DNA from 3 places in the Granulicella sp. L56 genome. Region 2 is predicted to be linked to each of the others. Evidence: riboswitches for the same ligand, from Rfam matches in the RefSeq annotation. Region 2 holds a riboswitch; each other region holds the start of a gene.
The links. Region 2 has a riboswitch for cobalamin ahead of GSQ81_RS04130 (TonB-dependent receptor). Riboswitches for the same ligand answer to the same signal wherever they lie in the genome.

Region 1 (10,390 bases), on a different contig from region 2:
CAGGCACCGCAACCTGATAGGCAGAGACTCGTCGTTCGAAGAAGTTCGCCAGTTCCTGCACGTCTTGTAGCTCCATAAACGCAAACGGATTCTTTGAGCCGAAGATCGGCTTCATCCCCAGCCGAACCACGCGCGAATCCGCCACGTACTCCAGATACTGCCGCATCTCGCGTACAGACAAACCTGCAACGCCGCCGGAGAGGAGATCCTCCGCGAACTGCAGCTCGCACTCCACCGCGTCCTTCATCATCTCGACCACGTCCGCTTCGAGCGCCGCATCGAACAATTCGGGATGCTGCGTGCGCACTACATTCACCACCTCAAACGCAAACTCCAGATGACAACTCTCGTCGCGAAATACCCAGTTTGTTCCCGAAGCCAACCCATTTAGCAGTCCACGCGAGCGCAAAAAATATACATACGCAAACGCCGCGAAGAAGAACAATCCCTCAATGCATCCGGCAAAGCAGATCAGGTTCAGAACAAATTGCTTCTGCTCTTCCGGTGTGCGCAGCTCATCGATCCTCTGGATCGAATCCATCCAGCGCATGCAAAACTGCGCCTTCTTCGTAATGGAGGGGATGTTCTCCACCGCCGCAAACGCCGCGGCCCGCGCATCGACATCGGGAACATAGTTATCAAGCAGCGTTAAGTAAAACTGTACATGCACGGCCTCTTCATACAACTGCCGAGATAAATAAAGCCTCGCCTCGGGCGAGTTGATGTGCTTATAGAGATTCAGTACGAGGTTGTTCGAGACGATGGAATCGCCAGTGGCAAAGAATGCGACCAGCCGTTGAATCAGGTGAATCTCGGCCGGCGTAAGGCGCGAGCGCAGATCGACGAGGTCGGTTGAGAAATCAACCTCTTCCACGGTCCATGTGTTTTTAATTCCGTCCTTGAACATCTCGAAAAACACGGGATACTGCATCGGTCGCAGCGTAAGAGACAAGCCTGGATCGAGAATGGAGCTAGGTGCTTTTGATGACATAGTTATTTTCCGCCTTTACTGGCAAGCCTCACAGGACTCGGGGTTATCGAGCGAGCAGCTTACATTCGCGCTCGCAGCTGCTTGTAGGTCCACGCGATTGCCAACGGCAACCGTAGTCTTTGCAATCTTCGTCGCCGGCCGCGAACGCAGATAGTACGTCGTCTTGATGCCGCGCTTCCACGCATACATGTACATCGAGCTAAGCCGGCCAATGTTCGGCGACTCGGCAAACAGATTCAGCGACTGGCTCTGGTCGATGTAGGCTCCGCGCTCCGCTGCCATATCGATCAGCGACCGCATCGGCATCTCCCACACCGTGCGGTAGATGAGCTTCAACTCCTCGGGAATCTCCGCGATCTTCTGAATCGAACCCTCGGCCATCTTGATTCGCGAGCGAACTTCCTCTGACCACAATCCAAGCGCCTGCAACTCCGTCACCAGATATTTGTTGATCTGCATGAACTCGCCCGAGAGCGTCTCACGCTTGAAGATGTTTGAGATCTGCGGCTCAATGCATTCGTAGCAGCCAACGATGGAAGCAATGGTCGCCGTGGGTGCAATCGCAATCAGCAGCGAGTTGCGCAGTCCTACCGTCTTCATTCGCTCGCGCAGCAACTCCCATCGTTCTTTGTCTGTCGGCGTCGCGCCCCACAGCTCAAACTGAAACTCGCCCTTTGCGGCCCGCGTCTCCTGAAATGCAGCGTGAGGGCCATGCTGCTCGGCCAGATCGCACGATGCGCTCAATGCATGGAAGTAAATCTCCTCCTGAATCTTTGCCGAAAGCATCCGCGCTTCGGGCGAATCAAATGGAATCCGCATCTGAAAGAACACATCCTGCAACCCCATGACGCCCAGCCCAACCGGTCTCCAGCGGCTGTTCGCCACCGCTGCCTGGGGTACGGGATAGTAGTTGATGTCGATGACGCGGTCGAGCATCGGCACTGCGTGGCGCACCGTTGCGGCCAGCTTCGCAAAGTCAAACACGCCATCGGTGAGATGACGTGAAAGATTGACGGAACCAAGGTTGCACACCGCCGTCTCTGCTGAGGAGGTAACCTCTGTAATCTCCGTGCAGAGGTTTGAGAGGTGAACAACATTCCCTGCAGCGCCCGTCTGATTGTTCTTGATGTTGCAGGCATCCTTGAAGACCATCCATCCGTTACCGGTCTCTGCGAGCGTGCGCATCATGCGCGCATAGAGATCGCGTGCTTTCACCTGTCGGCGGTAGAGCTGTTTTTCCTCAGCTTCCACATAGGCTTTGTCGAAGTCTTCGCCGTAGAGGTCGGTCAGGTGCGGAACATCCTTTGGATCGAACAGCGACCACATGCCATCCTCGTCCGAGCGGCGCATGAACAGATCTGGAATCCAGTTCGCCAGGTTCAGGTTGTATGCCCGTCGAGCGGCGTCGCCGGTGTTGTCGCGCATCTCTAGGAAAGATTCAACGTCTGCGTGCCATGGTTCGAGATAGACGCAGCACGCTCCCTTCCGTTTGCCTCCCTGGTTTACCGCCGCGACCGATGAATCCAGCGTGCGCAGCCAGGGCACGATGCCATTCGAGATTCCATTGGTCGCGCGAATCAGCGAACCCTCTGCTCGAACGCGATGAAATGCCAATCCGATACCGCCTGAAAACTTCGATAGCAATGCGACTTGTTTATAAGTGTCGTAGATCGAATCGAGCGAATCGGCCGGAGAGTCCAGCAGATAGCAGGACGACATCTGCGAGTGCTTGGTTCCGCTGTTGAACAATGTCGGCGAGCTCGGCATGTAATCGTGCGAGGCCAACAGCTTGTAGAACTCGATGGCTTCGTTCACTCGCACCGATAAGCCTGCCGAAACTCGCATAAAGAAATGCTGTGGCGTTTCGATCACTTGCCGCGTGATGGGATGGCGCAATAGATAGCGGTCATACACCGTTCGCAGACCGAAGTATTCGAAGCGGTCGGAGAAGCGGTCGTCGATGGCGCTGTTCAGCTTGCGCACATTTGCGCCGACAAACTCAGCGGTGTCCATCGAGATGATGCCCTCTCGATGGCCGACCTCAATCGATTGCGAGAACGAATAGATATTCTGCCCGCTTACTTCCTTCGAGATCGTCGCCAGCAGCAGGCGTGCTGCCAACTTCGAGTACTCCGGCTCCTCTGCAATCAGGGCCGCTGCGGTCTGAATTGAGATGGAATCTAGCTCGCGGGTTGATGCGCCATCGAACAATCCGCCGATGGTTTTGCTGGCCACACGGATCGGGTCGACATGGGGCAGACCATGGCAGCACCTCTCCACCGCGCGGACAATCTTGTTAACATCTACCGGTTCCAGCGCGCCGCTGCGCTTGCGAACCTGCATCTGCGGAGCAACATCGGCAGTAGGAAATTGTGGATCAAGGTCAGAGAGCGTCGTCTGTAGAGTCGCCACGGGGAGGTGTCCTTTCGCTCCGGGAAGGTACAGACGGAAGGATCGCCGAGACACACGCCGATCACCCCATCCTCCCCTCGGAGGTGCGTGAATTTTGTGCCATATCGGCACATCTCATGGCAGGTCTTCGGACTTTGCAGGCTGCCTACTTATCCCAGCTTCCCAGCCCGACTTTTAGGTATCGGACCAGTGCTCTTACGGGACGTTCGTTCCTGCTTACCGCTGCGGGGCAGTTCCGGAATCTCACCGGGTTCCCTATTAAACCCGATTTCGCAATCGGGTACCGTGAAGTAAAACGACTATATCAAGCGTATTCCGACGCGTCAACCGCGATATATAGGGGTACCTGTGCATATTTGGAAATCGCGGCATCACGGGGCAAACGGCCTGAATTTGCTGCAATTACGGCCATTCGAATCTGCCAGGCCGTCTATCCTCGGAAGAATTTTTGGCTAACGCGCCGGCGCAGCAGCGAGCAACAGGGAAAAAAAGTGGCCGTGTCCTCGGAAAATCTTCACATCTGTAAAGAGTCACGTCCGCATTGCTAAATCGAAACGCAGATCCATCTCTCAGGGCATCAATTAGATTCTGGAGTCGGCAGGTATGAGCACAACCTTTTCTTCTGTCTGAAAATAGATTGTGGCTGCGAAAGATGTTCCACTGGTAAAGGGAGACTTAAGATGAAAGCTCTTGTAAAAGCTCATGCGAAATCAGGTTTGTGGCTTGAGGATGTTCCCGAGCCGGTGATCGGCATCAACGATGTCCTTATCCGTGTTCGCTATACCGGAATTTGCGGAACCGACGTTCATATCTACAACTGGGACGAGTGGGCGCAGCGCACAATCCCTGTGCCAATGACGATCGGCCACGAGTTTGTCGGCGAGATCGTGCAAGTTGGTTCGAACGTCAACGACTTTCACCCTGGAGATATCGTCAGCGGAGAAGGCCATGTTGTCTGCGGCCGATGTAGAAACTGTCTCGCAGGCAGAAGGCATCTCTGCGCGGCTACCTCAGGAGTGGGTGTGAACCGCCCCGGTGCTTTCGCGGAGTTCATCGCCTTGCCCATGACGAATATCTGGCGCCATCACCCGGATATTAATCAGGAAGTTGCTGCCATCTTCGATCCTTTTGGTAATGCTGTTCACACGGCTCTGTCGTTCGATGTGCTCGCAGAAGATGTCCTGATCACAGGCGCCGGTCCCATCGGCATCATGTGTATCCCGGTCGTTCGCCACGCCGGTGCGCGGCATGTTGTCATCACGGATCCCAATCCTTATCGTCTCGAACTTGCACGAAAGATGGGGGCTACCCTTGCGGTCAACCCAATGGAAACCCCTGTAGCAGAGGTGCAAAAGCAGCTTGGGCTCCAGGAAGGTTTCGATGTCGGTCTTGAGATGTCTGGGAATGCCGCTGCTCTTCGCGAAATGATCTCGAATATGAGTCATGGCGGAAAGATTGCGATTCTCGGCATACCTTCCAAGGAAATGGCGATTGATCTGAGGCAGGTTGTCTTCAACATGCTCACCATCAAAGGTATCTATGGACGCGAGATGTATGAGACCTGGTACAAGATGAGCGTCCTTATCGAATCAGGCGTTGATATCACGCCGATCATCACTCACAGATATTCCTACGCCGATTTCGAGCAAGGCTTTCAGGCGATGATGTCGGGAATGACAGGCAAAGTGATTCTCGATTGGACCAGTCTTTATTCTTGATGCGTCTTTGAGCTAAACGTCATCATGAGCATGGTCCACCGGAATGTCTACGCCGGACCATGCTTTCTGCTGTGTCCAGGGTGCCGCTGGCGCCGACCAGAATGGGTCCGTTGGAGGCAGGCCGAGGGGCAGCCACGCCGCGCTGGCAAGATAGAGGCTTCCAGTTGAAATATAAGTCTCGCCGAGCGAGGGCTGATGCCCCGCAAGTCCAATCTGCAACCATCCGTCTGCTGAAAATGTTCCCGCTGCTGTAAGCGTTCGCCGCTGAACTGCAGTGAGCGCACAGCGAACCTGCTGTGGAAGAACTGCGTCAGGCAGCATATGACGAAGGCTGCAATCCGCTAGCAGGTGAAACGCTCCGCAACGGTAGGTGATGGAGCGGCCCACGATTGGGTACTCGCCTTGGGGACTGATGGCTCGCTCTTGAATAGCAGCGTATCTCTGCGCGCGGGCATGAATTTCAGGGAGCATATCCTTCCATGCCGGTTCTGCGTCTCCCAACGTTTCGATCAACTGCAACAGGTAAGGATGAATCACGAAGCTATCGTAGTAATCCGCATGATAGTGCGGACCATCGCCATAGGTGCCGTCGCCGACGTACCACTCCATATGTTTGCGCAGAGCATAGTCGACACGAAGCCGGTCCCAATCGGCTCCCAGCGACATCAGTGCGGCCTCGTTGAGCGCGGCAAAAAGTAGCCAGTTGTTGTAGCCCGGCAGCACAATGCGCTCTGCTCTCAGCGCTTGAATCAGCTTCTGCCGTGTTGCAGCATTCAAGGGCTGCACAAGCTGGCGAGGCGCACGAAGCAGCGCCAGCGCAAGAAACGAAGCGTCAACAACTGTCTGCGCAGACGCTCCAAAGCGCATAAAGTCGGGCGAAGCAGGATCAACTGCAGACGTGATCGCAGAGAGTGCCCACTTCCGGTAGCGGATACGCAAAGCAGTCTCTTGCCTCGACTCTTCGACAGATGGCTCCAGCTCGAGCCAGGGTGCCAGGCCTGCGAGAAGGCGCCCAAGCGCCTCGAGAGGAGCGCCGACCGCGCGGGCGGCAGCCTGCCCTGGCGCAGCCTCAACGGGCATGGTTGCACGCAGCTGCCGCTCACTGAGGGCATGAAGCACGGGGTCCGAGACCTGTTCCAGCAGAGCAAGCCATGTGGCCCGGTCATCTGTCCCAGAAGGCATCGCGCCAGAAGCAGTATCCGCAGCGCTGCCTTGTGCATTGCCGGTGCCCGCAAGTAAAGTCGTTGCGCCAGCGGCCATCGTATTGAACAGGAATTTACGTCGTGTCTTGAGGCCAGGCTGCTGCATGAACATTTCCTCTGGATTATTTCACCAGAAGCAACCATAGGTTGTGCTCTCGCCAAACGTCAAACTGTTACTTATGGTCTTCAGCTATTTCTTCAGCGAGTTGAGCATGTCCTTGCTGAGTGGCTTCTCGTGCAGCAGGAGCTGTGTAGCCCGCACGCAGGGGTTTGCATGAAACCACTGCTGCACAATGTTTTCGTGCAACAGATTGGCCACTGCAAGCAGCGACATTCCCTGGTGATGGGCCATCCACGAGCGTACCAGGCGCGGCTGCTTGCCTTGCGTGAAGTCGGCGGCCTCGTAGAAGCCGTAGGCACCCGTCCAATTTAGCGTCGCCATACGACGAAGGTTGGCGAGCGCATCATTTCGCAAAAGTGACAGCGTAAGAAAGGTGGAATAAGGAGAGATGACGGGACCATCTTCTGCGCCGTACTTGAGGGCGAGCGATGGAATTCCCCAGGCTTGATAGCGATAGCGGCCCGATGCCTCGGTTTCGGCGAAGCCCGACTCCGAGATGCCCCATGGGATATCGCGGACGTAGTCGCGCTGAATCCGCACCGCAGCCTGCAGGGAGCGAGCGATCAGCGTATCCGGATAAGTCCGCATCCACAGCGCGGGCATCATGTATTCGAACATGGTCCCGGTCCACGAGAGTAACGCCGCGCGGCCATTCACGATCACATGCGATCGGCTTAGCCGGAACCATGATTGCTGCGGTATGTCTCCTTTGGCGATGGCTAGCAGCGATGCGATACGAGCCTCCGAGGCAAGCAGGTCGTAGCAGGCCGAATGCACCTCTCCCGTAGTGTCGTCATAGGCGATGGATAAAAGCTGCCGCGACTCAACCAGTAGAAAGCCGAACTCCATTGCTTCGGCACACCGCTCTGCCCGCGCCGCAATATTGGTTATCTCAGCGTGAAGTTGTGACAGTCTCTCTTGGGCCTGCGGGAGCAATGAGCGCAACTCCGCAGCGAGAGTGTTTAAGCTCGATCCCTCTGCATGGGTGATTGGGGTATCCACAATGCGCCTCTCCAGCGCAGCGACGTATTGTGTCGCCGCCTGTAGAGTCGGCACTTGCTTATCCAGCTTATTTTGCAGATCTGTCTTATTCTCCGACGCGGTCAGTCCGAAGTATTCAAACAAAGGAGCAAAGCGAGGGAGGAGCCATGGCGTGTACTCTTCGACGAACTGAGTCAATGCGTGGCGACGGCGCAGAGCCTCTTCGGCCACCCACCCCTGTGCTCCTCCTTCAGTATTTGAGGAGGGCAACTGCTCTTCCATCACTTTGCGAACCAGTTCCTGTATCGCCTCTAAGCCGCCGCCGGCCTGACGGTGCTTTTCTTGTTGACGACGATGGCTTGTTCCAAATCCTCCATGCAGCATCTCATCCAAAGTTGTAAAGGTGGTTGGATTGAGCAGAGGCCGCTTCAGCAGATCGAGCGCCCCCGTATGCAGCGTATAGAACGATGCTGCAAGGTTGCCGCTATCCACCGTGGAGACGACCTTTGGTGCAATCGGCTGCAGGCTCTCGATGCTATACCAGTTATAGATATGCCCTCGATGCTTTTCGAGCCGATCATAGGTCTCAAGCGTTCCTGATGTCAGCGTGGCAAATTCCGGAAGCGTAATAAACCCGAATTCATAGGCTGCCTGCCGCGCATTGAAAAGCATCCCCAGATTCGTTGGCGAAAGCGTACGAACCTGCAGCGTGTCGTGTTCTTCTACATTGTCTGGAATGAGCCAATGATTTTCCTTACCGCCAAACTCCGAAAAGTAGCGCCAGATCTGCAACGCCTGATAGTGCAGGAATGATCTGTCATCCACTGACAGCGGACCTTCCACGCGCCGAGGCGGGGAATCCAGCCAAAACACGGCAACAGGTGCAAGCGCCCAAAGCGCCAGCACGGGTGCCGCAGCGAGAAGCGCATGAGAATGAGTCCAGGCCAGTCCTCCCGCAATCAACAAGGCAATCACCGGCGACAAGTTGAGATAACGATCGAGCGAACTCGCCGAAGTGCCTGCCTCCGCTTGCGCCGCCGTCTCCCAATCAAGCAGGTTCCTGCCAGAGATCAGGGTTCGATTCAACGACCGCACAATCGCATCCAGCGAGAGCAGCATGTGATGTGCAAGGAAGATGAGATTGAGAATCGTGATTCCAAACGATGCGGCGAAGGTTGAGAAGCTTTCCTTTACTCCGACGATGCTCCCGTTCAATACAGCCCGGCTGAGGTTGAAGCCAAATTGAACAAGCCCCGGAAGCAGTAAAACGATCAGCGTTGCGATCGTCCAGTAGATAGGCCCCCCGGGAAGAAAGAACCATCCAAAGAGAAACAGAAGAAACGTGACCGGCTCAATCAGGCTGCGGCGCAGGTTGTCGAAGATCTTCCAGCGCGAGATGGTGCTGATCGGGTTGACGACAGACCGTCCTGATTCATCGGGCACCCGGCTGAAGAGCCATCGCATGATCTGCCAATCGCCACGAAGCCAGCGATGTTTGCGGCGAGTGTGTGCCGAATAGTGCGAGGGATAATCGTCAATGACCTCGATGTCCGTGGCCAGTCCTGCCCGCACATAGGCTCCTTCAATCAGATCGTGGGAGAGCAGCGCATTGCGCGGAAAGCGGTTCTCCAGCAGCGCATGCAGCACGGAGACTTCATAGATTCCCTTGCCGGTAAAGATGCCTTCTCCAAACAAGTCCTGATAGGCATCGGACACGGCGCGTGTGTAAATATCGAAGCCCGTCTCCCCCGAATAGAGTGCAGCCATACGCGAGCGCGAGGCCGAGCCAACGCTTACGCCAACTCGCGGCTGCAGAATCCCATATCCAGCCGTGACGATGCGCAACCGTGGATCGATGATCGCCTGGTTAAGTGGATGCGCAATCGTTCCTGTAAGCCGTGCTGCTGCTCCACGCGGCAGCTGCGTGTCCGAGTCCAGCGTAATGACGTAGCGTACGCGATCGAGAAGATGGAGCGGCCCTGCCTTGACAGGAAAGGTATCGAGCGCATGGACCAGCAGCTTATTGAGGTCGAGCAGCTTGCCGCGCTTGCGCTCCCACCCCATCCATACTCCCTGGCGAGCATTGAAGACGCGATGACGGTGCAGCAGGAAAAAAGAGCCACCATCCTGTCCGGCATATCTTTCGTTCAACTCATCCACGAATCGAAGCGCCAGCATCACGAGAGGGCTATCGTCTTCGTCCGATGGACGCGTCGTCGTATCCGGTAAGTCTGTCAGCAGCCCAAAGTGAATATTCTTGTCCTGGTTCGCGAGGTAGCGCGCCTCCAGCTCTTCAAACAATTCCGTAACCTGCTTCTCATTCATCAGAAGAGTCGGCACGATCACCAGTGCCGTCATCTCCGCAGGAACGCCCTTCGAAAAATCCAGCTTCGGCAACGGTTCAGCCTTCATCAAAGCCGTGATGCTGCCATTCACCAGGTCGACCGCACCCTGTGTCACCGGCAGCAGCGCCAATAGCAACGCGCCAATGACCGCCCAGTAATCGTGATGAGGAACCAGCGGAAGAATAATCGCGGTAATCAGCAGTACCGACAGCGTGAACGTGCCGAGGATGTAAAACTCCTCGTTCGATTGGCGCACCATCGCGCGTAGCCGCTCCATCGGTGTCGGATGATAGCCGATGCGATTGTGAAGCTGCGGGACGCCTTCCGCTAAAAGGTAGTAGCCAATGTGTGCGCGACGCAGAGCGAGCCGAGCGTCCGGATGCGGTGCTTTTGTCGATTCTCGTGCGAGATTGAGCGCTGCCTGTGCGGTTGCAACTTCGCTGAAGTTGGAGTGGCTTGCCAATGTCGCGACGCGCAGGTGGTACATGCTTCGCGTCTCATCCTCCATCTTTGCAAAGGTTCCGGCCGGATCTTCACGGAGGATCGCGTCAAATGCAATCAGGGGTTCGAGCACAAGTCGCCACTCACACTGGTCGAGGCGTCTCAATCCATGCAGCGGA
Region 2 (10,390 bases):
CCGAAGACATTGAGCAGCGTGCCGGAGTCGATGTAGTCGATCTGGTGATTGAACTGGTTGTGGAAGTAGCCAGCCTTGAAGATGAGCTTCTGGCTGAAGATGTTCTGGTCGATGCCAAGGTCATAGGTGCGCGAGCGCAGCGCCTGGGCTGGCTTGACGTTGTAGGCCTCGATGTCGGCGGTGTCACCGGCATCGAGAAGCTGCTGGTAGAGCGAGGTGAACTGCACGCTGAGCGATGGCTCCTGCACGCCGGTCGCGACGTTCGCGCGGAGCTTGGTGCCTCGGAACCACCCGGCGCGGGGACGGACGGGAACGTAGGAGAGACCGATGCGCGGAGTTCCGGCTACGCCATAGAGGTGGTTTTTTTCGACGGCTCCGCCAGCGGAGTAGAAGAGGCGATTTTTGATGTCGCCCTGGAACTGGAGAGTGTACTCGAAGTTGTTGCGGTCGATCTTCTCAAACTCGAAATAGGATGGGTTGTTGAAGGAACCGCGCTCGTTCTCGTAACGGAAGCCGAAGAGAGCGATGATGTGCGGGGAGAAGGTGTAGTCGGACTGGAAGTAAAGCTCGTCGCGGTTGGAGTCCTGATCATTGGCTGCGGGATAGGTGCCGGGATAATTGATGGCGGCCCGGCCGGTGGCGGTGTACCCGTTGGCTCCGCGGATGGTGACGTTGTTGCCGAAGTAAGCGATGTCGCCGTATTGGTCGTAAACGATAGGCTGGCCGACGGGATAGAACTGGACGAGCTGTTCACGCTTGCGGGCGATGCCGTAGCGGACGAGGTTATGCCACTTCTTGATGCGGTTTTCGACGGTGGCTCCGGAGTAGAGGTCCTGATTGCCCTGCTTGCCTGCGGCGGAGATGCCGAAGAAGTCGTGCGCGTTGGGAACGCCGCTGGCCGAGACAGCGTTGCGAAGGGTGAAGCGCGCCTGAGTGTTGGCGGTGATGTTATAGCCGATATTGGCGGCGCTGGTGGAGGAGTGGTACCGGTCGAGGGGAAGCGCGTTGGAGCTGTCGAAGCGAGAGAAGGCTCCGTAGTAGTCGAAGCGGTTGTAGGCCCCGCTGAGGATGGCCTCGTTGCGATAGGTGTGGAAGTTGCCGGCGTCCCCGGAGTAGTTGAGCACGGGGCGAAGGGAGCTGCCACGAGGAGTCGAGAGATTGATGACCGAAGCCCCGGCGTCGGAGCCGTAGAGGACACTGTCGGGGCCACGGTAGAACTCGAGGCCATTGAGTGCGGTGGTGGAGACGTTGCCGAAGTCGAAGACTCCGCCGACGTCTTCGGCGGGAATGCCGTCGATGAGGACCTTGTTGGCGTCGGAGTTGCCGCCACGGACAAAGAGCGAGGCGACTCCGCCGTACTGGCCGGTCTGCACAGCGACGGCGCCTGGCGACTGGCGCAGGTCGTCGACGATGCCAACCTGGGTGACGAAATCGGATTGAGGGATGACAGTAACTGGTGAGCTGATCTGCTGGATGGGCGTAGGGATTCCGGTGGCCGTGACGGTGATGGCGGAGGTAACGGAGGCGACTTCAAGGGTGACGTTGCGGGTGACGACGTCGGTGCGGCCGCCGTAGAAGTCCTGGCCGATGTTGGGCGTGAAGGTACGCGCGGAGGTGAGCAGGATGAAGCGTCCGGGCGCGGTGCTGCGGATCTCGAAGGAGCCGTCGGGGCCGGTGAGCGAGGCGGCGATGGCGCTCTTGCCCTGGACGAGCTGGACGCGGGCTCCGGCGACAGCTGCGCCGAGCGGGTCGGTGACGGTGCCGCGAACGATGACGGCGCGGGCGCAGGGTGCGGCAAGAAATGAGATAGCGGCGAGTGCGGCGAGCGTTCGAAGAGATGACGCGACCGCGGAACGGTGCAGAGGTGCAGGCATGAGTGAAGCTCCTCCATTCCCCCCTCGGGAATGTGGTTGATGTACGCAGACGGAACCGGTCTCCTGACTGACGCGATGCATGATGGCCGTAGGACTTGGCTGCTTCCCTTCCCAATGCGTTGGCATCAGTGGGAGCGGCTGGCTGGCATTCACGCAGCGGTGGTGCGGCTGCGTGCGCGAATCACAGTTGCGGGGCAGTGGCGGAGTCTCACCGCGCTTCCCGAGCATTCCGAATCGGGACAAAGGGTTTAAGTGGAACGGCCGGAGGTACGATGCCAGGCCGCAGGGGAAAAAGGGTGAGGCTTAAGTTTGAGGCATGGGTTGATGGAAGTCAAAAATGAATGCGTAGATCAATGCGTAGATCGAATGTGGACTGACAAGGCCCTGTTGTTTGCGGCCTTCAGGATTCAGGGGTATCGGGCTGATAGGGGCCGCCAGGAACACCCCAGTTCCAGGCGGGCATGGGCGCATCGGCGATAGGGGTATCAGCGGGGAGCGCTGAGTTGATGACGGCAAGACGAGAGCCCCACTCGAGGTAGGCTACGAGGGCAGAGCGGAACTCGGGATCGGAGGGCAGTTCCAGTTCGTCTGCGGTTTCAAGGAGAAGAACAACCCAACGTTGGCGTTGCTGCTCGGTGATGCCTCGACCGAGGTGATGACGGATCATAGCAGCGTGTCCGCCATGAAGTTTGGAGTAATCATCGGGGCCACCCAGCACTTCAGCGATGAACTGGGCCACATGCTGGAAGTGCTCCTTCGGCATCTGAGCAAAGAGAGGCTCAAGAATAGGGTCGGAAGGAACCTTCTGGTAGAAACGGTCGATAAGGCGGTCGATGGGTTCTGAGCCGCCTAGCCATTCAAAGAGCGTGGGGACTTTGGGAGCCATGAGTGGAATTTTAGCGCGAACCAGATCGGTGCGCGATTCTTATGGGATGAGGAGGAGCTTGCCGGTGGTGATGCGGGCTTCGAGGTCACGGTGAGCGTGGGCAGCATCGGCAAGAGGATAGGTGTGCTCGAGGCGTAGCTTGAGCGTGCCGTCGGCGACGGCATTGAGGACGGCGTTGGCTCGAAGTTCAAGCTCTGCGCGGGTGGCGATGTAGTCCTTGAGCGTGGGCCGGGTGATGTAGAGCGAGCCGAGGCCGGAGAGCTTGATCAGGTCAAAGGGCGGGACGGGACCGCTGGAACCGCCGAAGAGAACCATGGTTCCGCGCGGACGAAGCACTTCGAGCGATTTGTCGAAGGTGGATTTGCCTACCGAATCGTAGACGGCGTGCAGACCGGAGGGGCTCGATTTTTTGATCTTCGCGGCAAAGTCCTCCCTGGTGTAGAGGATCACCTCATCGGCCCCGGCGGCACGGGCGAGATCTGCTTTCTCGTCGCTGGAGACGGTGGTATAGACGCGAGCTCCGAGCGACTTGGCCATCTGGATAAAGAGAAGACCGACACCACCGGCTCCGGCATGGATAAGGACCTCGTCGCCGCTGCGGATGGGATAGGTAGAGTGCGCGAGGTAGTGGGCGGTCATGCCCTGCAGCATGGCTCCGGCGGCCTGCTGAAAACTGATAGCTTCGGGAATTTTAACCAGGCGATCGGCGGGGGCTACGGCCAACTGAGCGTAGGTTCCCGGAATAGAACACCAGGCGACGCGGTCGCCAACGTCTACAGTGGTGACGTTATCTCCAATGGCCACAACGGTCCCCGCAGCCTCCTGACCGAGAGTGTAAGGAAGTTTGGCCGGATAGCGCCCTTCCCGAAAGTAAACGTCGATGAAGTTGACACCGGAGGCTTCGAGCCGGACGAGAGCTTCACCGGGGCCGGGAGTTGGCGTGGGGAGATCGCGGAGGAGGAGAGCGTCGGGGCCGCCGGGAGCGAGAATCTGAATGGCTTGCATTCTGGATTGGATGCGAGTGGGGAGCGATTTGCCGTGTCTTTTTTGAGGACGATGGCGACGGCTGACAGTACGATTTATTCGAGGGATTTTTTTGAGCTTTACGTGGCTTTTGCTCTTCGCGAATGATAGTTTGCATGGTACTCGTAAACTGCAGCATTACGTTTTCCAGGTGCCAGAGAGTGGCTCGTGGAGTTTTGAACTTTATTTGTGGATTTGCGCATAACAGGAATGGTCTTTTTTGAGGTGTACGGATGCGGTATGGGCTGAGTTGTAGTCAGGCACACGGGCTGTGGGCCGGATTGGTGGCTGTCGGGCTGGCGGTAGCACTCGTGGGATGCCATGGGCAGAAGGAGCCATCCATCGCCGGTGTCCCCGTGGAGCAGTCAGCGGCGCTGGCCGACCGGGGGGCAGCCGCGATTGCGGCGGTCTGTTCCCGACAGTCGTTCGCGACGGCAAAGGTGGGACTGATCGCGGGCGAGACGAGGCTGAGCGAGGACGTGTTCGAGATGCGCGACCCGGTGTCGTATACGGTCGTTCCCTATCGGCTGGCGACGACAGTGAGGCTGGAGACGACACTGCGGAGGGGAGCAGCGGCTGCCGGGCGTCCTGAGGCGCAGGCGCAGTGCATGAAGGATTTTGCCGATCACCTGAAAGAGTTGACCGATCCGCTGGTGGCGGAGGCAAAGAACCAGAGCCAGGAAGACCTGCTCGCCTTTAAGGACGCCGAGAAAGAGGCCCAGCAGGAGATCGAGGCGCAGGAAGAGAAAGATTCCCGGTAAGAGTTAACGCCTGCACTGGCTTTGCGGCTTTACTGCTTACTGAAGAAGGCTCTCTTCCGAGCGCAGACGGATGACCCGGTCTACAGCGTAGGGAGCGCGATGGGCTGCGGTGAAGAAATGGCGGACCTGTAGTTCGCCGAGCAGGCCGATCCCCATCATCTGGATGCCGGCGAGGATGAGAATGCCCGCGATGACGAAGATGGGGCCATGCTGGTCCATGACGGGCTGGCCGCTAAGAAGCTTCAGGATAAAAAGCCAGATGGCCAGGCCCGAGCCGGTGGCCATGCCCAGCGCGCCGATGGTGCCGAAGAAGTGCAGCGGGCGGGTCATGTACTTCAACAGGAAGCGGATGGTCAGCAGGTCGAAGAAGACGCGGAAGGTCCGCGAGATGCCGTAGTGGCTCTTGCCGAACTCGCGCGCCGGGTTGGTAATGGGAATCTCACAGATGCTCGCCCCGTACCAAGAGGCAAGCGCCGGGATGAAGCGGTGCATCTCGCCGTAGAGGGGGATGTTCTGGATGACCTCGCGGCGATAGGCCTTGAAGGTGGTGCCGAAGTCGTGGATGTTGACGCCGCTGAGGGTCGCCATCAGCCAGTTGGCCGCGCGCGAGGGGATGCGGCGCATGATGAAGTTGTCGCCGCGATGGGAACGCCAGCCGCTGACCACGTCGTAGCCCTCTTCGAGCTTGGCGAGGAAGTTGGGAATCTCGTCGGGATTGTGCTGCAGGTCGCCGTCCATGGCGAGGATGAAGTCGCCGGTAGCATGATCGAAACCGGCGGCGAGCGCCGAGGTCTGGCCGAAGTTGCGGCGCAGCTTGACGACCAGAACGCGGCTGTCGACAGCGGCGATCTCTTCGAGCAGGCGGTAGGTACGGTCGCGGGAGCCGTCGTCGACGAAGACCAGTTCGAAGGTGTCGCCGACATGCTCCATGACGGCCTTCAGGCGGTCGTAGAGAGTGGTGACATTCTCTTCTTCGTTATGAAAAGGGACGACGATGGAATATTTCGACACGAGGTTAATGATACTCCCGAGGTGCAGCAGACTGTGTTGTTTAGACATATTCGAAGGGGAAGGGGTTGCAGATTTTTTAGATGGTAAGGAATTTTATTGATAGGGGCAAAATTGAGGTTTCTGAGGCAGGAAAAGCGGCAAAGCCCCCGACGACTGAACCTACGTCTATTTTACAGAACAAAGGCGGGACCGAAGCCCCGCCCTTTCAATCAGAGTTGCCTTGCACTATTGAACGGTTAGCGTGATGTTCACGGGCTGAGACGAAATGGACGATGCGCTGTCCGCCCCGCTTAAGGTGAGGACGTAGGTTCCTGCTGCCAGATTGCTGGTTGTAGTGGAACCGCCGGTGGTAGTGGAGCTGCTGCTGCCGCAACCAAAGGTCGAGAGCGTCGCCACCGAGATGACGCCGAGCGCGAGGAAGAGGCGCAGCTTGCGGGAACGGCCTCCCAGAAGACCGCAGAAAAGGAGACCGGCCAAAGCGACGCCCGCTCCTGTCCCCGGAGAGAAGGGCGTGGCTGGAGCCTTCCCACGGCTAGCCTGGGGAGTGGAAGTGCCAAGTCTCCGCTTTGCTCCACTTCCTGAAGCCGCCAGATTGGCGCCGGAGCACTGTGAGGTAGAGGTATAGAGGGTCAGCGTTACGGGCACGGGAGCCGTGCCCGTGACCGTGGTGGTGCTGTTCGTACCGGTGCCGATGGCGTAGCAGAAGGAGGAGGTGGTGGACAGCGCCGTGGGGCCACTGAGTGACCAGTCGACGGTTCCCGTGTAGCCATTCACCGGGGTCACGTTGATCGTCGACGTACCAGTACCACCGGCGGCGACGCTAACGGTGGCGGGGGCGGCAGCGATGGAGAAGTTAGGCCCGATGTTGATGGTCACCGTATTGGTCGATGGCGCATAAGTTCCATCGCCCGAATAGGTTACGCGGACGACATGTGAGCCGTCGGTGGTGGAAGAGAAGCTATAGCTGGCAGTTCCGCTCGACAGAACCGGGGCAGGCGATACCGGCGCGCCATCGACCAGAACCGTAACCGTACCCGTAGGCGTTCCCGCACCAGTCGCAGGAGCGACGGCGATGCTGATTACGTCCGCAGCGCCCGAGGCAGGAGCAGTGCTGGCCGCCGTGACGGTTGTGATGGTGGCGAGCAGCGATGAGGTACCGGGAGCGGCGGCTGCCTTCCATGCGGTGAGCAGATTGTTGAAGTCAAGCGAACCGAGACCGGTGGCTTCGTCGTATCCAGTGGTCGCCGCGTAGAGCGATGGGTTTGCCGCTGCGGTGGTGCAATAGGCTGTTCCGGCGGTGCAGGCGTTGTTGCCGGTGGTGATGTCATGAAAGGCCGAGGCGTAGGTTGTGGGATTGGTAGCGAGCGCGTAAAGCGTTGGGTTGACGACGCCCTGCCCTGCCGAACCGGTCGCCTGATTGATCATGGCCACCATGCCCGCGAAGATGGGAACAGTAAAGCTGGTGCCTCCAGCGACGGTCAGGTTGGTGTTGCTGCTGTCGCGGAAGCCGTTCGAGCAACTACCGGTGATGCCGGTTCCATCAAAGTCGCTGGAGCAATAGAGATAGCCTGCGTTGTTGGGCGAAGCATCGAGAGAGATGTCGGGCACAAGACGGGTGGTGCCGGAGGGAATGTTGGGCACGCCGGTCTGCCAGGTGGGCCGCGTGGTAGTGAGGACGCTGGCGCCGCCGCCGCCTGCTGAGATACCGGCAGTCGACGAATCGTCGTTCCAGACCTGCTCAGGGATGTAGGACTGCGCGGAGCTGATAACGTCACTGCCACTGGCCGCAGCCCAATAGCTGCTGCCAGCGGCGACGTTAGCGGCGGGGAATTCAGTGCCCCCCATCCCGGTGACATATTGGCTGCTGGCAGGAAAGTCTACAGAGAGAGCCTGCTGCTGGGCAGTCGTAAGACCGCTGACCCCATAGCAGTCAGTCGAGCCGTCGTCTCCGCTGGCCGCGATCACAGTCTGGCCCTGGGCCGCCGCCTGCGCGAGCACACTATTCTCGGCGTTATATTCAGTCGTCGAGTACTCGGTCTCGCAACCGCCGTAGCTGGTGCTGATGATGGGCGCGATGTCGTTGGTGACGGCGTATGCAATCGCGTCGGTCACACTGGCGTTGGTGTTGTCGCCGGTGTAGACGAAGTAGATGGTCGCACCAGGTGCGATGGCACCCGAGTATTCGAGGTCGAGGTCAGACTCTGATTCGTCTCCCGTAAAGACGGCGGTGCTGCCGGAGTTCGGCACGAGGACGAGGGTGGGATCTTTTTTGGGGAGACCTGCTGCGCTCTGGAAGTTCTCGATATCAGAGAGGACGATGGCGGACTGCCCCATGATGGCAATCGACTGGCCAGCGCCGTTGAGGCCTGTGCTCTGGGCGGCTTTGATGTCGTAGATGGTCTCGATATCGGCAGGGGTCAGAAAGTAGCTGCCGGTCTGGCTGGAGGTGAATTTGGCGGTGGGGACGACCTGGGGTCGCTGGACCCGCATGTGCGAGTGAGGACGGAAGTTCGAAAGATTGGTGACCGCCTGGACGACGGGAGAGAGGGCAGCGGGAAGGCTGATGTCGCCGGCAGGAGCGAAGTGGGTGGTGCCGTCGGTCTGATAGTTATGCAACTCGACGCCAAAGGCGGCTTCGGCTTGCGCCGCCGTTCCCGAGAAGGTGATGCTGTTCTTGCTGCGCGACACTGCTTCGACGGCAAAGCCCTGCTGCTCGAGCCAGGCCTCGGCCTTGGCGATATCGGCGTCGGACATGCCGAAGCGGGTGGCGAACTGGTCTGGGGTGAGCCAGGCGTGATATTGCGGCGAGGCAGGGCTCTGCTGGGCGGCGATCAGGGCCTGAAGGTCGGCCTCCTGCGCGGCGGAGCGGCTGAAGACGAGGCTCATGCTGCCGAGCCGGGTCTGGGGCGCGAGGCTTCCCTTGTCTTCGGCAAATTTGGCGAGCGGAGGCTGGGATTTGGGCATCTCGACGCGCTCGGAGGTGATCTCTCCGGCGATCCGTGACTGAGGCTTCTGCGCGAGTGAGGAGATCGTGGACCCGAAAATGAGCGAAGCGGATGCTGTCAGCCCTAACAAACTACGCCTGGAGAGGTAAAACTTTCTTGTCATCGTCGTCCCTGAGTGCAGCAGAATGAGTTGAACACAGTTTGCCTGAGGTAGTTGCGACAGAAGATCATTTTCGGGAGATTTGGGGGAGGGTGGTGGCCCGGGCAGGAGTCCAACCTGCGACCTTCGCGTTAGGAGTGCGCTGCTCTATGCAACTGAGCTACCGGGCCAAAATAAAAAGAGCAAGATCAAGATAAATAGATATCAAGATAGGTGTTTAGACGGCTTTAGATGACAGTGTACCGTGAGGTTCCAGTCCGGCGCGGTGATAAACTTGGGGGTGGAGACTTTATGCCTGAGATACAGCGTCGACGTGCGGTAACGGTGAATGTGGGTGGGGTTCGCGTGGGTTCGGATGCGCCGGTTGTTGTGCAGTCGATGACCAATACGGACACTGCGGATGTGGAATCGACGGTACAGCAGGTCGCGGCGCTGGCACGGGCAGGCTCGGAGATGGTGCGCGTCACCGTTAATAATGACGAGGCCGCCAAGGCTGTTCCTTATATTGTCGAAGGCATCGCCAAGAAGGGCTGGACGACGCCCATCATCGGCGACTTCCACTACAACGGCCACCAGTTGCTGACCAAGTATCCCGACACGGCGCAGGCACTGGCGAAGTACAGGATCAATCCGGGCAACTGTTCGATCGGGCGCAAGGACGACGACAACTTCAGGACCATGGTCGAAGTCGCGGTCAAGCACCAGAAGCCGGTGCGGATCGGGGTGAACTGGGGCTCGCTCGACCAGGCACTGCTGACCAAGATGATGGACGAGAACTCGAAGACCGCCGATCCCCTGCCCGCGCGCGACGTGATGATGGAGGCGATGGTGGTGTCGGCCCTCGACAATGGAGCGGCGGCAGAACGATACGGCCTGCGGCGCGACCAGATCATCCTCAGCGCCAAAGTCTCGGGCGTGCGCGACCTGATCGACGTTTATACCGAGCTGGCTGGACGCTGCGACTATGCGCTGCACCTTGGGCTGACCGAGGCCGGGATGGGAATGAAGGGCGTGGTCGCTTCGACGGCTGGCTTGTCTCCCCTGCTGCTGTCGGGGATCGGAGACACCATTCGGGTAAGCCTGACGCCGACTCCGGGAGGCGATCGCAGCGAAGAGGTCCGCTGCGGCCAGCAGATTCTGCAGTCGCTGGGGATTCGGAGCTTTATGCCGCAGGTGACTAGTTGCCCCGGCTGCGGGCGCACGACTTCGACCTATTTCCAGGAGCTGGCGGAGCGGATTCAGAGCTATCTGGTGGCTTCGATGCCGGAGTGGAAGAAGCAGTATCCGGGGGTCGAGGAGCTGAAGCTCGCGGTGATGGGCTGCATTGTTAATGGTCCCGGCGAGAGCAAGCACGCCAACATCGGCATCTCCCTGCCGGGAACTTTCGAGGAGCCTAAAGCTCCGGTTTATGTCGATGGAAAACTATTCACCACGCTGAAGGGCGACAGGATCGTCGAGGAGTTCCAGGTGATCCTCGATGAGTATGTCGAGAAACGGTACGGCAAGGTGCTGGTGGAGGTTTAGACTTCGATGACCGATATAAGTCGACTTTCTGAACAATTTGACGAAGCCATGTTTGACATTTACCGTCGAGCAAAATCAGAAGCACATTACACCGCAACCATATTTCTTGGAATGCTCAATGCCGAACGCGGATTGATGACCGCACGAAAGTTAATCAACGCACCAAAAGAATCTGACGGGTACACGGCTCTCTGGCTCAAGAAAAG
Region 3 (10,390 bases), 580 kb from region 2:
GATCACGGCACCCCGCTCTACGTCTACTCGGCGCAGCAGATCTCCGCACGCTTTCGGCTTTTTGAAGAGGCCTTCCAAGGCCAGCCGCATACCATCTGCTACGCGGTCAAAGCCAACTCGTCTCTGGCCATCCTTCGCCTGCTCGCGCAGCATGGAGCAGGCTTCGACATCGTCTCCGGCGGCGAGCTGGAGCGCGTCCGCAAGGCGCACAGGCCTGCACTGGCAAAGGTCGTCTTCTCAGGCGTAGGCAAGCAGGTCTGGGAGATCGACGCAGCTCTCAAGGCCAACATCCTCCTCTTCAACGTCGAGTCCGAGGCCGAGCTATACCTCCTCGCCGCCCGCGCCGAAACCCTTGGCATCCGCGCGCGCTTCGCCCTTCGCGTCAATCCCGACGTCTTCGCCGACACCCATCCCTATATCTCTACCGGCCTCAGCGAGCACAAGTTCGGCATCGACATCAAGGCCTCCCGCGCGATCTACCGCAAAGCGTCTAAGTCAAAGTGGCTCGACGCCGCCGGAGTCAGCGTCCACATCGGCTCGCAGATTCGCAAGGTCGATCCCTTCGCCGCAGCCACGGCTCGCGTCACCGCCCTCATCGCCGACCTCAAGAGCGATGGCCACAATATCCGCTACATCGACGCTGGCGGCGGCCTCGGCATCGACTACGGCACCACTGCCTTCGATCCAGCGCAGCAGGTGCAGAAGTACGCCGCTGCTCTCCGCAAAGGTCTCGCCACCGAATCTGCCCACCTCATCATCGAGCCGGGCCGCTTCATCGTGGCCCAGGCCGGAGCGCTGCTAACCCGCGTCCTCTTCGTCAAGAAGAACGGCTCCAAGACCTTCGTCATCACCGATGCCGGAATGAACGACCTCATCCGCCCCTCGCTCTACCACGCGCACCACGAGATCCTCCCCATCAAACAGCCGCGCACCGCGACCCCGTCCATCATGGCGGACATCGTTGGCCCAGTCTGCGAGTCGGGTGATTTCTTCGCTCGCGACCGTGTTCTTGCTGCCGTAAAGCCGGGTGATCTGGTCCTGATCCTCGACGCCGGGGCCTACGGCATGAGCCTGACCAGTAACTACAACAGCCGCCCTCGTCCAGCCGAGATTCTGGTCGAAGAGGGAAGCGCCAGGCTCATTCGCCGCCGCGAAACCATGCGTGACCTGCTGGCTCCAGAGGTACTCTAAGGCGTCCTCAGCGTGCTAAACTCACAAGGTCGCCGGGATTCGCCAACGGATGGGTTTTCGGCAAAATCACCACTGAGGTAGTACATGTCCGGCCATTCAAAATGGGCCACAATCAAGCATAAAAAGGGCGCGCTTGACGCCAAACGTGGCAAGATCTTCACCCGTCTGATCAAGGAAATCACCATCGCTGCCAAAACTGGCGGCGGCGGCGACCCAGACGGCAATCCCCGTCTCCGTGGCGCGATCGTCGCGGCCAAGGCGGAGAACATGCCCGCCGACAACATCAAGCGCGCCATCCAGCGCGGCACCGGCGAGCTCGAAGGCATCTCCTATGAGGAGATTACTTACGAGGGCTACGGTCCCGGCGGGGTAGCAGTCATTGTCGATGTGCTCACCGACAATAAGAACCGTGCCGTCAGCGAAATTCGCCATGCCTTTTCCAAGAATGGCGGCAACCTCGGCGAATCCAATTCCGTTGGCTGGATGTTCTCGAAAAAAGGCGTCATCGTCATCGCCAAATCGGCAGCTAGCGAGGACAAGCTTACCGAGATCGTCCTCGACGCCGGAGCGGAAGACCTGAGCGACGAAGGCGAAAATTGGGAAGTGCTCTGCGACCCCAAGGACTTCGAGGCGGTCACCAACGCGCTGAAGGCCGCGAATATCACGCCCGAGCACGCCGAGGTCACCAAGATCGCTTCGACTTACACCAAGCTCGAAGGCTCTCAGGCAAATGCCATGATTCGGCTGCTGGAAGTGCTCGAAGATCTAGACGACACGCAAAACGTCTACTCCAACTTCGACATGGATGAAGCTGCGATGGCAAATGCAGGACATTAACCAAAGCGGTCAACGATTCACATCAGGCCGCCGCTTATCGGCGGCCTTTCTTCTGCAACAGGTGGCAAACGGAGCGACATAGTGACCAAGGGATTTCGCGGCATAGCAAGACCACTCATCGGGATATTCGCTCTTGCACTCTCTGCTCACTTCGCAACCGCGCAGGCTCTGGCGACAAACAGCGACGCAAACCCTTTCCACGCCAACTCCGGCAAACTGCCGTTAGAGTTGGGCGTGCTCGTTCAGAGCGGAGTCGGCTTGACGGAGGACCGCAACAGCTTCAAATTCCTGATGGCTGGTGTTCATGCGGGAAAAGTCCTCACCGGCGATTATCTGCCCGGCCCGCTGCACGGTAACTTCGAGTATGCGGTCGAGGTCTTCCCCTTCTGGCAGTCCTACACGCCGAAGTTCCAGCGCGCCAACTGCACGACTGCCCCCAACTCGCCTGACCTGTCCTGTTCGCCCCTCTACACCGTAGGCGGAACCTACAGCGGTATCTCCATCACCCCCATCATCCTGCGTTGGAACTTTACCGGTACACGCCGCATCTCACCATGGATACAAGGTGCGGGAGGGGTTCTTTGGACAAACCACAAATACCCAGCGTTTGGCGGCCAGCCTCTGAGTGTCTTCAACGACGGCCCCAACACCGACGCCAGCGTGTGGAACTTCACTCCGCAGGGAGGCGTCGGGGTTCACTACTTCCTTCGGCCTCGCCGCTCCATCGACTTCGGCGCCAACGCGGTGCATATCTCCTCGGCCTCGCTCGGCGACAAAAACCCCGGAGTGAATGCCAGTGTCCAATTCACGATCGGCTATTCCTGGTGGAAGTAAGACGGGCCTATGAATCCTGACGCGATCATCGAGTGTGTCCCCAACTTTTCTGAAGGTACCGATCCGGCGAAGGTAGCTAAAATCGTCGCGGCGATGCAGGTCGAAGGCGTAAGCCTGCTCGACTGGTCGCTCGATACGGCGCACAATCGCTCCGTCATCACTGTTGCAGGACCACCGGCAGCGGTGATTGCGGCAGCAGTCAAGTCTGTCGGCAAGGCGGCAGAGCTGATCGACCTCACCAAGCAGAAAGGCGTTCATCCTCGCATCGGCGCTGCGGACGTCGTCCCGTTCATCCCCGTCAGCGGCATCTCGATGGCGGAGTGCGCCGTGCTGGCGCGGCAGGCAGGTCTGCTGATATGGAGAACCTACGGCGTTCCTGTCTACTTTTACGGAGCCGCCGCCGCACGTCCCGATCGCGTCCAGCTTGAAGAGGTACGCAAAGGCCAGTTCGAGGGACTGCGTGAAGCAACGCGCCGTGATTCATCCCGCAGCCCAGATATTGGCGGGCCAGGGCTGCACGAGACGGCAGGCGCTTCCGCTGTTGGAGCGCGGAACTTCCTCATCGCCTACAACGTGCATCTGCACCAGCCGGACATCTCCGCTGCACGCGCCATCGCTCGCGACATCCGCGCCTCGAATGGTGGTTTGCATGGAGTGAAGGCTATCGGCGTCGTCGCCAATGGCCGCGCCCAGGTGAGCATGAACATCACCGAATTCCGCATCACTCCCATGCGACACATTCACGCGACGATCCAGCATCTCGCGCAGCGGCACGGCGTTCTCATCGACGACGCTGAACTCATCGGCCTTATTCCCGAAGAGGCCTACGAAGCGGATTCGGAGTGGGTAAAGCAGATCACCGGCTTCGATCCTGCGCTCAAAGTTCTGGAGCGGCGGTTGGAGCAGCCGCTCGCGTGGCCTCCGTCTGATGTAAAGTGAAAGATGTGCAGGTGCAAGACCTCGGTCTTGTTAAACGGGAAGCCGGTGAGATTCCGGCGCTGACTCGCAGCGGTGATGGGAACGAACAACGCAAGGCCCTGGCCAAGCACTGTTCTTGAAAAAGAATGGGAAGCGGCGTTTAGTAGGTAGCCCAAAGTCCGAAGACCGGCCCGCCGCCACCACCGCGGAAGAGACGTTGCGTCTCCCACTGCGGCTGCGCTGAGGACACTGGTCTCGAGTATGGGCCGGTTGCCAATGTTCCGTCGACTCCGCTACTGCGGAAGCGACGATGCCTGCGCATAAGGTGGTTCCTTCGTTTCATCAGGAGAGGAACCCACACAATGTTATCGCCTTCACTATCAACTGCAAATCCTGTAACCGCAAATTTGGGATATCCACGTATCGGTCGCCATCGCGAGCTTAAATTCGCGCTGGAAGATTTCTGGCGCGGCCGTTTGAGCGAGACCGATCTGCTGGCAACCGCAAAGACCTTGCGACAGCGCAACTGGCAACTACAAAAAGATGCCGGTCTCGATGTCATTCCCAGCAACGACTTCTCGTTCTACGATCAGGTGCTCGACGCGCTGGTGCTCATCGGTGCAACTCCGTCACGCTTCGGCGCTGGACCAGTCACGCTCACCCGCTACTTCCAGATGGCACGCAACAGCAACGAGCAGACTGCCATGGAGATGACCAAGTGGTTCGACACGAACTATCACTACCTGGTCCCGGAGTGGAGCGACGATCTCGCATTCACGCCCTACACGACAAAGCTGCTGGCCGAGTTTGCCGAAGCGAAAAGCCTCGGTATCGCAACCAGGCCGGTCTTGATAGGTCCTATTACCTTGTTGCTGCTTGGTAAAGCCGTCGATGGCATCGATCCGTTGGACCTTTTGCCTCGACTCCTGAACGCTTATCGCAAGGTGCTGGGCGAGCTTGCCGCAGCAGGCGCGGAGTGGGTTCAGATCGATGAGGCTGCTCTCGTCACCGATCTTCCTGAAGGCTATGCCGAGGCGTTTCGCTCCGCCTACGCCGAGCTTGCCAGCGTTCCGCTCAAGCTGATGCTGACGACTTACTTTGGCGAGCTGGGCGACAATCTCGAACTGGCTTGCTCGCTTGGCACTGCCGGATTGCATATTGATGCTGTTCGAGCGTCTGAGCAAGTTGCTGAAGTGGTTGAACAGTTGCAATCGCATCAGACGCTCAGCCTTGGATGCGTCGATGGCCGTAATATCTGGCTCGCCGATCTGAAGGCACTGCATCAGGTCGTTGCTTCCGTTACCGCAAAGATCGGTGCAGAGCGGTTGCAGCTTGCGCCATCCTGTTCGCTGCTGCACGTTCCTTATGACACCGCCGATGAAGACAAGCTCGATCCGCGAGTGCTGAGCTGGCTCAGCTTCGCAAAGCAAAAGGTGGAAGAGCTTGTCCAACTTGCGCAGGGACCTGAAGTAGCTGCCGCAGCCTTTGCGGAGAATCGCCGTCGCCACGAAGACCGTCTTGTCGCAGAGAGCAGCACTAACAAGGTCGTTCGCGGACAGCTCGCCACACTGTCCGAAGGAGCCTTCCGGCGCAAGTCGCCTTACAAACAGCGTGTCACTGTGCAACGGCAGGAGCTTGGTCTTCCTCTGCTGCCGACAACCACCATCGGCTCCTTTCCGCAGACGCAGGAGGTTCGCAAGCAGCGAGCCGCACACAAGAAAGGCACGATCTCGGATGCGAAGTACAACGATTTTCTGAAACAGAAGACCGAGGAATGCATCCGCGAACAGGAGCAGATTGGGCTCGACGTTCTCGTCCATGGCGAGTTCGAGCGCAACGACATGGTCGAGTACTTTGGCGAGCATCTTGCCGGATTTACCTTCACCTCGAACGGCTGGGTGCAGAGTTATGGCTCGCGCTGTGTAAAGCCGCCGATCATCTATGGCGATGTCTCGCGAGCCCGTCCCATCACGGTCGAGTGGAGCAGCTATGCCAACTCGCTCACCACTAAGCCAATGAAGGGAATGCTTACCGGTCCCATCACCATTTTGCAATGGTCGTTCGTTCGCAACGACATTTCCGAAAGGGACGTTGCCTGGCAGATCGGGCTGGCCTTACGCGAAGAGGTTCAAGACCTCGAAGCGGCGGGCATCCGCGTCATTCAGGTGGACGAGCCTGCGCTGCGCGAAGGGCTTCCGCTGCGGCGGTCGGAGTGGCCAGCTTACCTTGACTGGTCGGTCAAAGCGTTTCGGCTGGCTACGTCCGGCGTTACGGATGGCACGCAGATCCATACGCATATGTGCTACTGCCAGTTCGAAGACATCCTGTCGTCGATTGCTGCGTTGGATGCAGACGTTATCTCGATGGAGACGGCGCGGTCGCGCATGGAGATGCTTCATGCGTTCAAGCGGCATGGTTACCCCAACGAAATCGGGCCGGGTATCTATGACATTCATTCGCCGCGAGTTCCGGCGAAGGAGGAGATGGTCGGGCTCCTGCAACTGGCGCTTGAGGTGCTTCGGCCGGAGCAGCTCTGGGTCAACCCGGACTGCGGTCTCAAGACCCGCGCCTGGCCGGAGACGATTGAAGCGCTTACCAATCTCTGTCAGGCGGCAGTGGAGGTACGTGCCGGGCTTGTCTAAATAAAACGGGATGCCGGGGCCGTTTTTTTGCGGCCCCGGTATTGCGAAGATGCCTGTTTTGAATACTTCACCCAACCTTCTTTCGCAGGGTGCGTCCAAAGTGGGAGCCCTATTGCTTGCGTCTCGCCGTGTTTCACGGAAGAATAGAAGGGTTGGGCCGCAAAACCCCGCGGCCAAGGAGTTACTTCATTGCGTATCCTGTACCGTCACCTTCTTCCCATCGCTGTGCTTGCCCTTTCGGCCACCTTTTCTCAGGCGGCTGAGTTGTCGAGTGACGCCAAGTCGGCGATTCCTAAAGATGTCCAGCAGATCATCGTCGTGGACTACCGTGCCATGCAGAACTCGAGTGCCGCGATGGCGCTCAAGGAGCAGGTTCTGCCGCCCGAGCTGAAGCGGCTGGAGACGGCGCTGAAGAATGCCAAGCTCAACGTGGACAAGGACGCCGACGTACTGGCGTTTGCGTCGTTCAAAGACCCGAGCGGGCAGGGAACCAGGACCGTCGGCATCGCGCAGGGCCAGTTTCAGACGCAATCCATTCTGGCTAGCTTTGCCAAGAGCAAGGCCAAGACGACCGTGGTCCGCAATAACACCATCTACCCCATGGGATCGGCCGGAACGAGCGTCGTTTTTCTGGACCAGACCACAATGGTCTTCGGCGACAAGGCTGCGGTCAAGATGGCAATTGACGCGCGGGACGGTATTATTCCGAACTTTCTAAGCAACGGCGAGATGGTCAACGACATGGGAACGGTGGACCAGCGGGCGATCTGGAGCCTGCTCGACGCCAAAGGCACGCAGACGATGATGCGCAGCGTGCTGGGCGACGCCGCGCAGTTGACCGACTACGACACCGTTCGCAACCGGATGAAGAGCTCGCGCTACACCCTGGACTTCGACAACGGGGTGAAGTTCGACATGGCGGTGGTGATGTCCGACACGATGACGGCGGCGACCTGTGCCACCCTGATGAAGGGCATGCTGATTATGAAGAAGACGTCCGGCAGCCAGATGGAGAAGTCGGCGCTGGAGCGGACTACGATCGATTCCAACTCAGGGACGTTGACCGTGGACTACTCTTCCTCCGACAGTGAGTTCGCCGGGCTGCTCAGCTCACCGCTCTTCCAGTCCGTTGTTAAATAGTTCGATACTAAATAGTTGAATACCTCAACTATTTAGTATCGAACTAAATTCTCGCATTCGACCTCGGGCTCACCGCCGCTGGCACGACTCCGCCAATCGGCATCCTGAAACTCTTTGACAGTGATTTTGCAGTCCGGTATCTTTCTTGAATCTTTATCTTGATATCAAGCATCTTTATAACAAGACATGAATGATCTCACAAAAACCGGAAGCGAGACCGATACCAGCGGGATTCATCTTTGGCTGGTCCTCTGGAAGGCGATGCGCTCGCTCGAGGCCCATGCGATGCGGAACATCGGCGGATTTGGGATGGGGCAGAGCGACTTCGGGGTTCTGGAGGCGCTGCTGCATCGCGGGCCGCTGAGCGTGAAGCAGATTGGAGCCAAGGTGTTGTTGACCAGCGGTTCGATGACGGCGGCGGTCGACCGGCTGGAGGCGCGTGGCCTCGTGACTCGGCAGGACGACGCGGAGGACCGGCGGTCGCGGATTATTCACCTGACCGATGCCGGAAGAGAGTTGATCGAGAGGGCGTTTGCCGAACACCGCGAAGCGATGGAAGAGGCAGTCGCCGGGTTCCCGGTGGAGGAGAGGGCAGCGCTGATCGAGTCTTTGCGGCGGTTAGGACGGCTGGCCGAGGGGAAGTTTTGAGATGGGAGCGGGTCGAAGCTGCGAGCAAACCGCAGGTCCTTCGACTGCGCCTCTCGCGATAAGACGGCGAGAGGCTGCGCTCAGGATGACAATTTTGATCAACTCGTTTTCTTATCTTTCATTTTTCAGGTAAGTGAAGGCAAGTGGCGTTGAAGGACGCCGGAAGGAGTAAGTGATGGCAGAGCAGAAAAAAGTGCTGGGCGTATATGGACCGGGATCGAACCACTGGGTTGGTGACGGCTTTCCGGTGAGGAACCTGTTTCCGTCGAATGGGCTGGAAGCGGAGGTCAATCCGTTCCTGATGCTCGACTATGCGGGACCGAATGAGTTCAAGCCGTCGGGCAAGACTCCGGGAGTCGGGCAGCATCCGCACCGTGGCTTTGAGACGGTGACGATTGCGTACCAAGGCTCGGTGGAACATCGCGACTCGGCGGGGAACTCGGGGGTGATCTTCCCTGGAGACGTGCAGTGGATGACGGCGGCTTCGGGCGTGGTGCACGAGGAGATGCATGAGAAGGAGTTCGCCCGCAAGGGAGGGACCTTTGAGATGGTGCAGCTCTGGGTGAACCTGCCCAAGGCGGTGAAGATGTCGAAGCCTCGCTACCAGGCGATTACGAAGGAGCAGATTCCGGTTGTGGAGTTTGGGACGGGCGGATATGCACGGGTGATCGCGGGGGAGTTCAACGGAGTCAAAGGGCCTGCCCTTACCTTTACGCCGGTCAATCTGTTTGACGTGGTGTTGAAGGCTGGAGAGAAAGTCGAGATTCCCTTGCCGGAGGGGCATAATGCCTCGATTGTGTTGAGGAAGGGAGATGTCTCCATTGATGGAGCGCACTCGCTGATGGGCGAGGCTCGGATTGCGACGTTGAGCCAGTCGGGGATCGGTGTTGCCATTGAGGCGAAGGAGGACTCGACGCTGCTGGTGCTGAGCGGAGAGCCTATCCAGGAGCCGGTGGCCAGCTATGGGCCGTTTGTGATGAACACGCGGGAGGAGCTGGTGCAGGCTGTAGAGGACTACAAGGCAGGCAAGATGGGACAGCTCGCGTAAGGAGCGGCTGCTATGGAAGAGATCCCTCCGCGGAAGGCTTCGCGGCGATTTGCACTGGTTTGGATGAGGCAATGACACAGACAAGTGCGAAATACAGGGGTCTCTCCACTCCGCTGCGCTTCGGTCGAGATGACGTGCGAGTTCTTAATAGAGTCTAAGAGGATTTATGGAACATCATGCAATACAAACCATCACGCTTGACCAACCAAGGAGAGAAGACCGATGAAGACTGTATATGAGATAGATCCGGCGCACTCGAGTGCGCAGTTCACGATTCGCCACCTTATGATTTCGAACGTGCGTGGTGACTTCAAGAGTGTGAAGGGCACGGTTGTCTTTGACCCGGAGAACCTTGCGGCTTCGAGCATTGAGGCGGAGATCGACGTCAACTCGCTCAACACGCGCGATGAGAACCGCGATGCTCATGTGAAGAGCGCGGAGTTTTTCAATGTCGAGAAGTATCCTTCGATTACGTTCAAGAGCACGAAGGTGGAACGTGAGGGCGAGGGCGAATTCAAGGTCACGGGAAATCTTACGATTCTGGGCGTGAGCAAGGAAGTGGTACTGAAGGTCGAAGGGCCTTCCGACGAGGCGAAGGACCCCTGGGGCAATCTCCGTATCGGTGCTTCGGCCACGACCAGGATCAAGCGCAGCGAATATGGGCTGACGTGGAATGCGGCGCTCGAGACCGGCGGCGTAATGCTGGGCGACGACGTGAAGATCGAGCTTGACGTTGAGCTGGTGAAGCAGAAAGCGGTCTAGATCGATGGCGTATCAAGCGTGAGCGGAGCGGTATAGATCGGGCCTTCAGCCCTTTACTGATTGGGGGGCTGGGTACCTGGGGCTTTGCCCCAGGCTAGTATAAATCGCGCCGTTGGCGCTTGGTGCGAGGCGCTATCGCTGCGGGCGCTCTCTATGCCTTATCTTTATGGGCGGTCTTTATAACTTATTGGTTGAGTGGCACTGCTTTGCTTCTCGATTAAAAGGCGAGGACGATGCCGAAGACGTTGCCCTGGAAGGAGTAGGTGCGGCTGAACTTGGTGCCGAACTTGCCCTCCAGGGCGCCGAGGCCCTCGCGGGTGACGGCGGGGACGGAGATGAGGCAGCCTGCCTGCGGGTGTTCGAGCTTGCT

Region 1: another riboswitch for cobalamin. It lies ahead of GSQ81_RS14075 (ribonucleoside-diphosphate reductase subunit alpha); the one in region 2 lies ahead of GSQ81_RS04130 (TonB-dependent receptor).
Region 3: another riboswitch for cobalamin. It lies ahead of metE (5-methyltetrahydropteroyltriglutamate--homocysteine S-methyltransferase); the one in region 2 lies ahead of GSQ81_RS04130 (TonB-dependent receptor).

Annotation. Positions count from the first base shown of each region.
Region 1 is NZ_LMUS01000006.1:1,511,148-1,521,537, reverse strand. It holds gene GSQ81_RS14080 (ribonucleotide-diphosphate reductase subunit beta) at 1-991, opposite strand, end outside; gene GSQ81_RS14075 (ribonucleoside-diphosphate reductase subunit alpha) at 1,007-3,403, opposite strand; cobalamin riboswitch at 3,504-3,706, opposite strand; gene tdh (L-threonine 3-dehydrogenase) at 4,084-5,121, shown strand; gene GSQ81_RS14065 (DUF2264 domain-containing protein) at 5,134-6,429, opposite strand; gene GSQ81_RS14060 (glucoamylase family protein) at 6,514-10,390, opposite strand, start outside.
Region 2 is NZ_LMUS01000001.1:1,014,913-1,025,302, forward strand. It holds gene GSQ81_RS04130 (TonB-dependent receptor) at 1-1,874, opposite strand, end outside; cobalamin riboswitch at 1,910-2,121, opposite strand; gene GSQ81_RS04135 (group II truncated hemoglobin) at 2,275-2,760, opposite strand; gene GSQ81_RS04140 (quinone oxidoreductase) at 2,800-3,765, opposite strand; gene GSQ81_RS04145 (hypothetical protein) at 4,017-4,544, shown strand; gene GSQ81_RS04150 (glycosyltransferase family 2 protein) at 4,581-5,555, opposite strand; gene GSQ81_RS04155 (protease pro-enzyme activation domain-containing protein) at 5,781-8,663, opposite strand; tRNA gene GSQ81_RS04160 (tRNA-Arg) at 8,754-8,830, opposite strand; gene ispG (flavodoxin-dependent (E)-4-hydroxy-3-methylbut-2-enyl-diphosphate synthase) at 8,952-10,184, shown strand; gene GSQ81_RS04170 (hypothetical protein) at 10,191-10,390, shown strand, end outside.
Region 3 is NZ_LMUS01000001.1:438,294-448,683, reverse strand. It holds gene lysA (diaminopimelate decarboxylase) at 1-1,191, shown strand, start outside; gene GSQ81_RS01880 (YebC/PmpR family DNA-binding transcriptional regulator) at 1,276-2,028, shown strand; gene GSQ81_RS01875 (acyloxyacyl hydrolase) at 2,110-2,862, shown strand; gene ftcD (glutamate formimidoyltransferase) at 2,872-3,801, shown strand; cobalamin riboswitch at 3,794-3,990, shown strand; gene metE (5-methyltetrahydropteroyltriglutamate--homocysteine S-methyltransferase) at 4,143-6,422, shown strand; gene GSQ81_RS01860 (hypothetical protein) at 6,612-7,562, shown strand; gene GSQ81_RS01855 (MarR family winged helix-turn-helix transcriptional regulator) at 7,749-8,210, shown strand; gene GSQ81_RS01850 (pirin family protein) at 8,386-9,258, shown strand; gene GSQ81_RS01845 (YceI family protein) at 9,481-10,020, shown strand; gene GSQ81_RS01840 (chemotaxis protein CheX) at 10,238-10,390, opposite strand, start outside.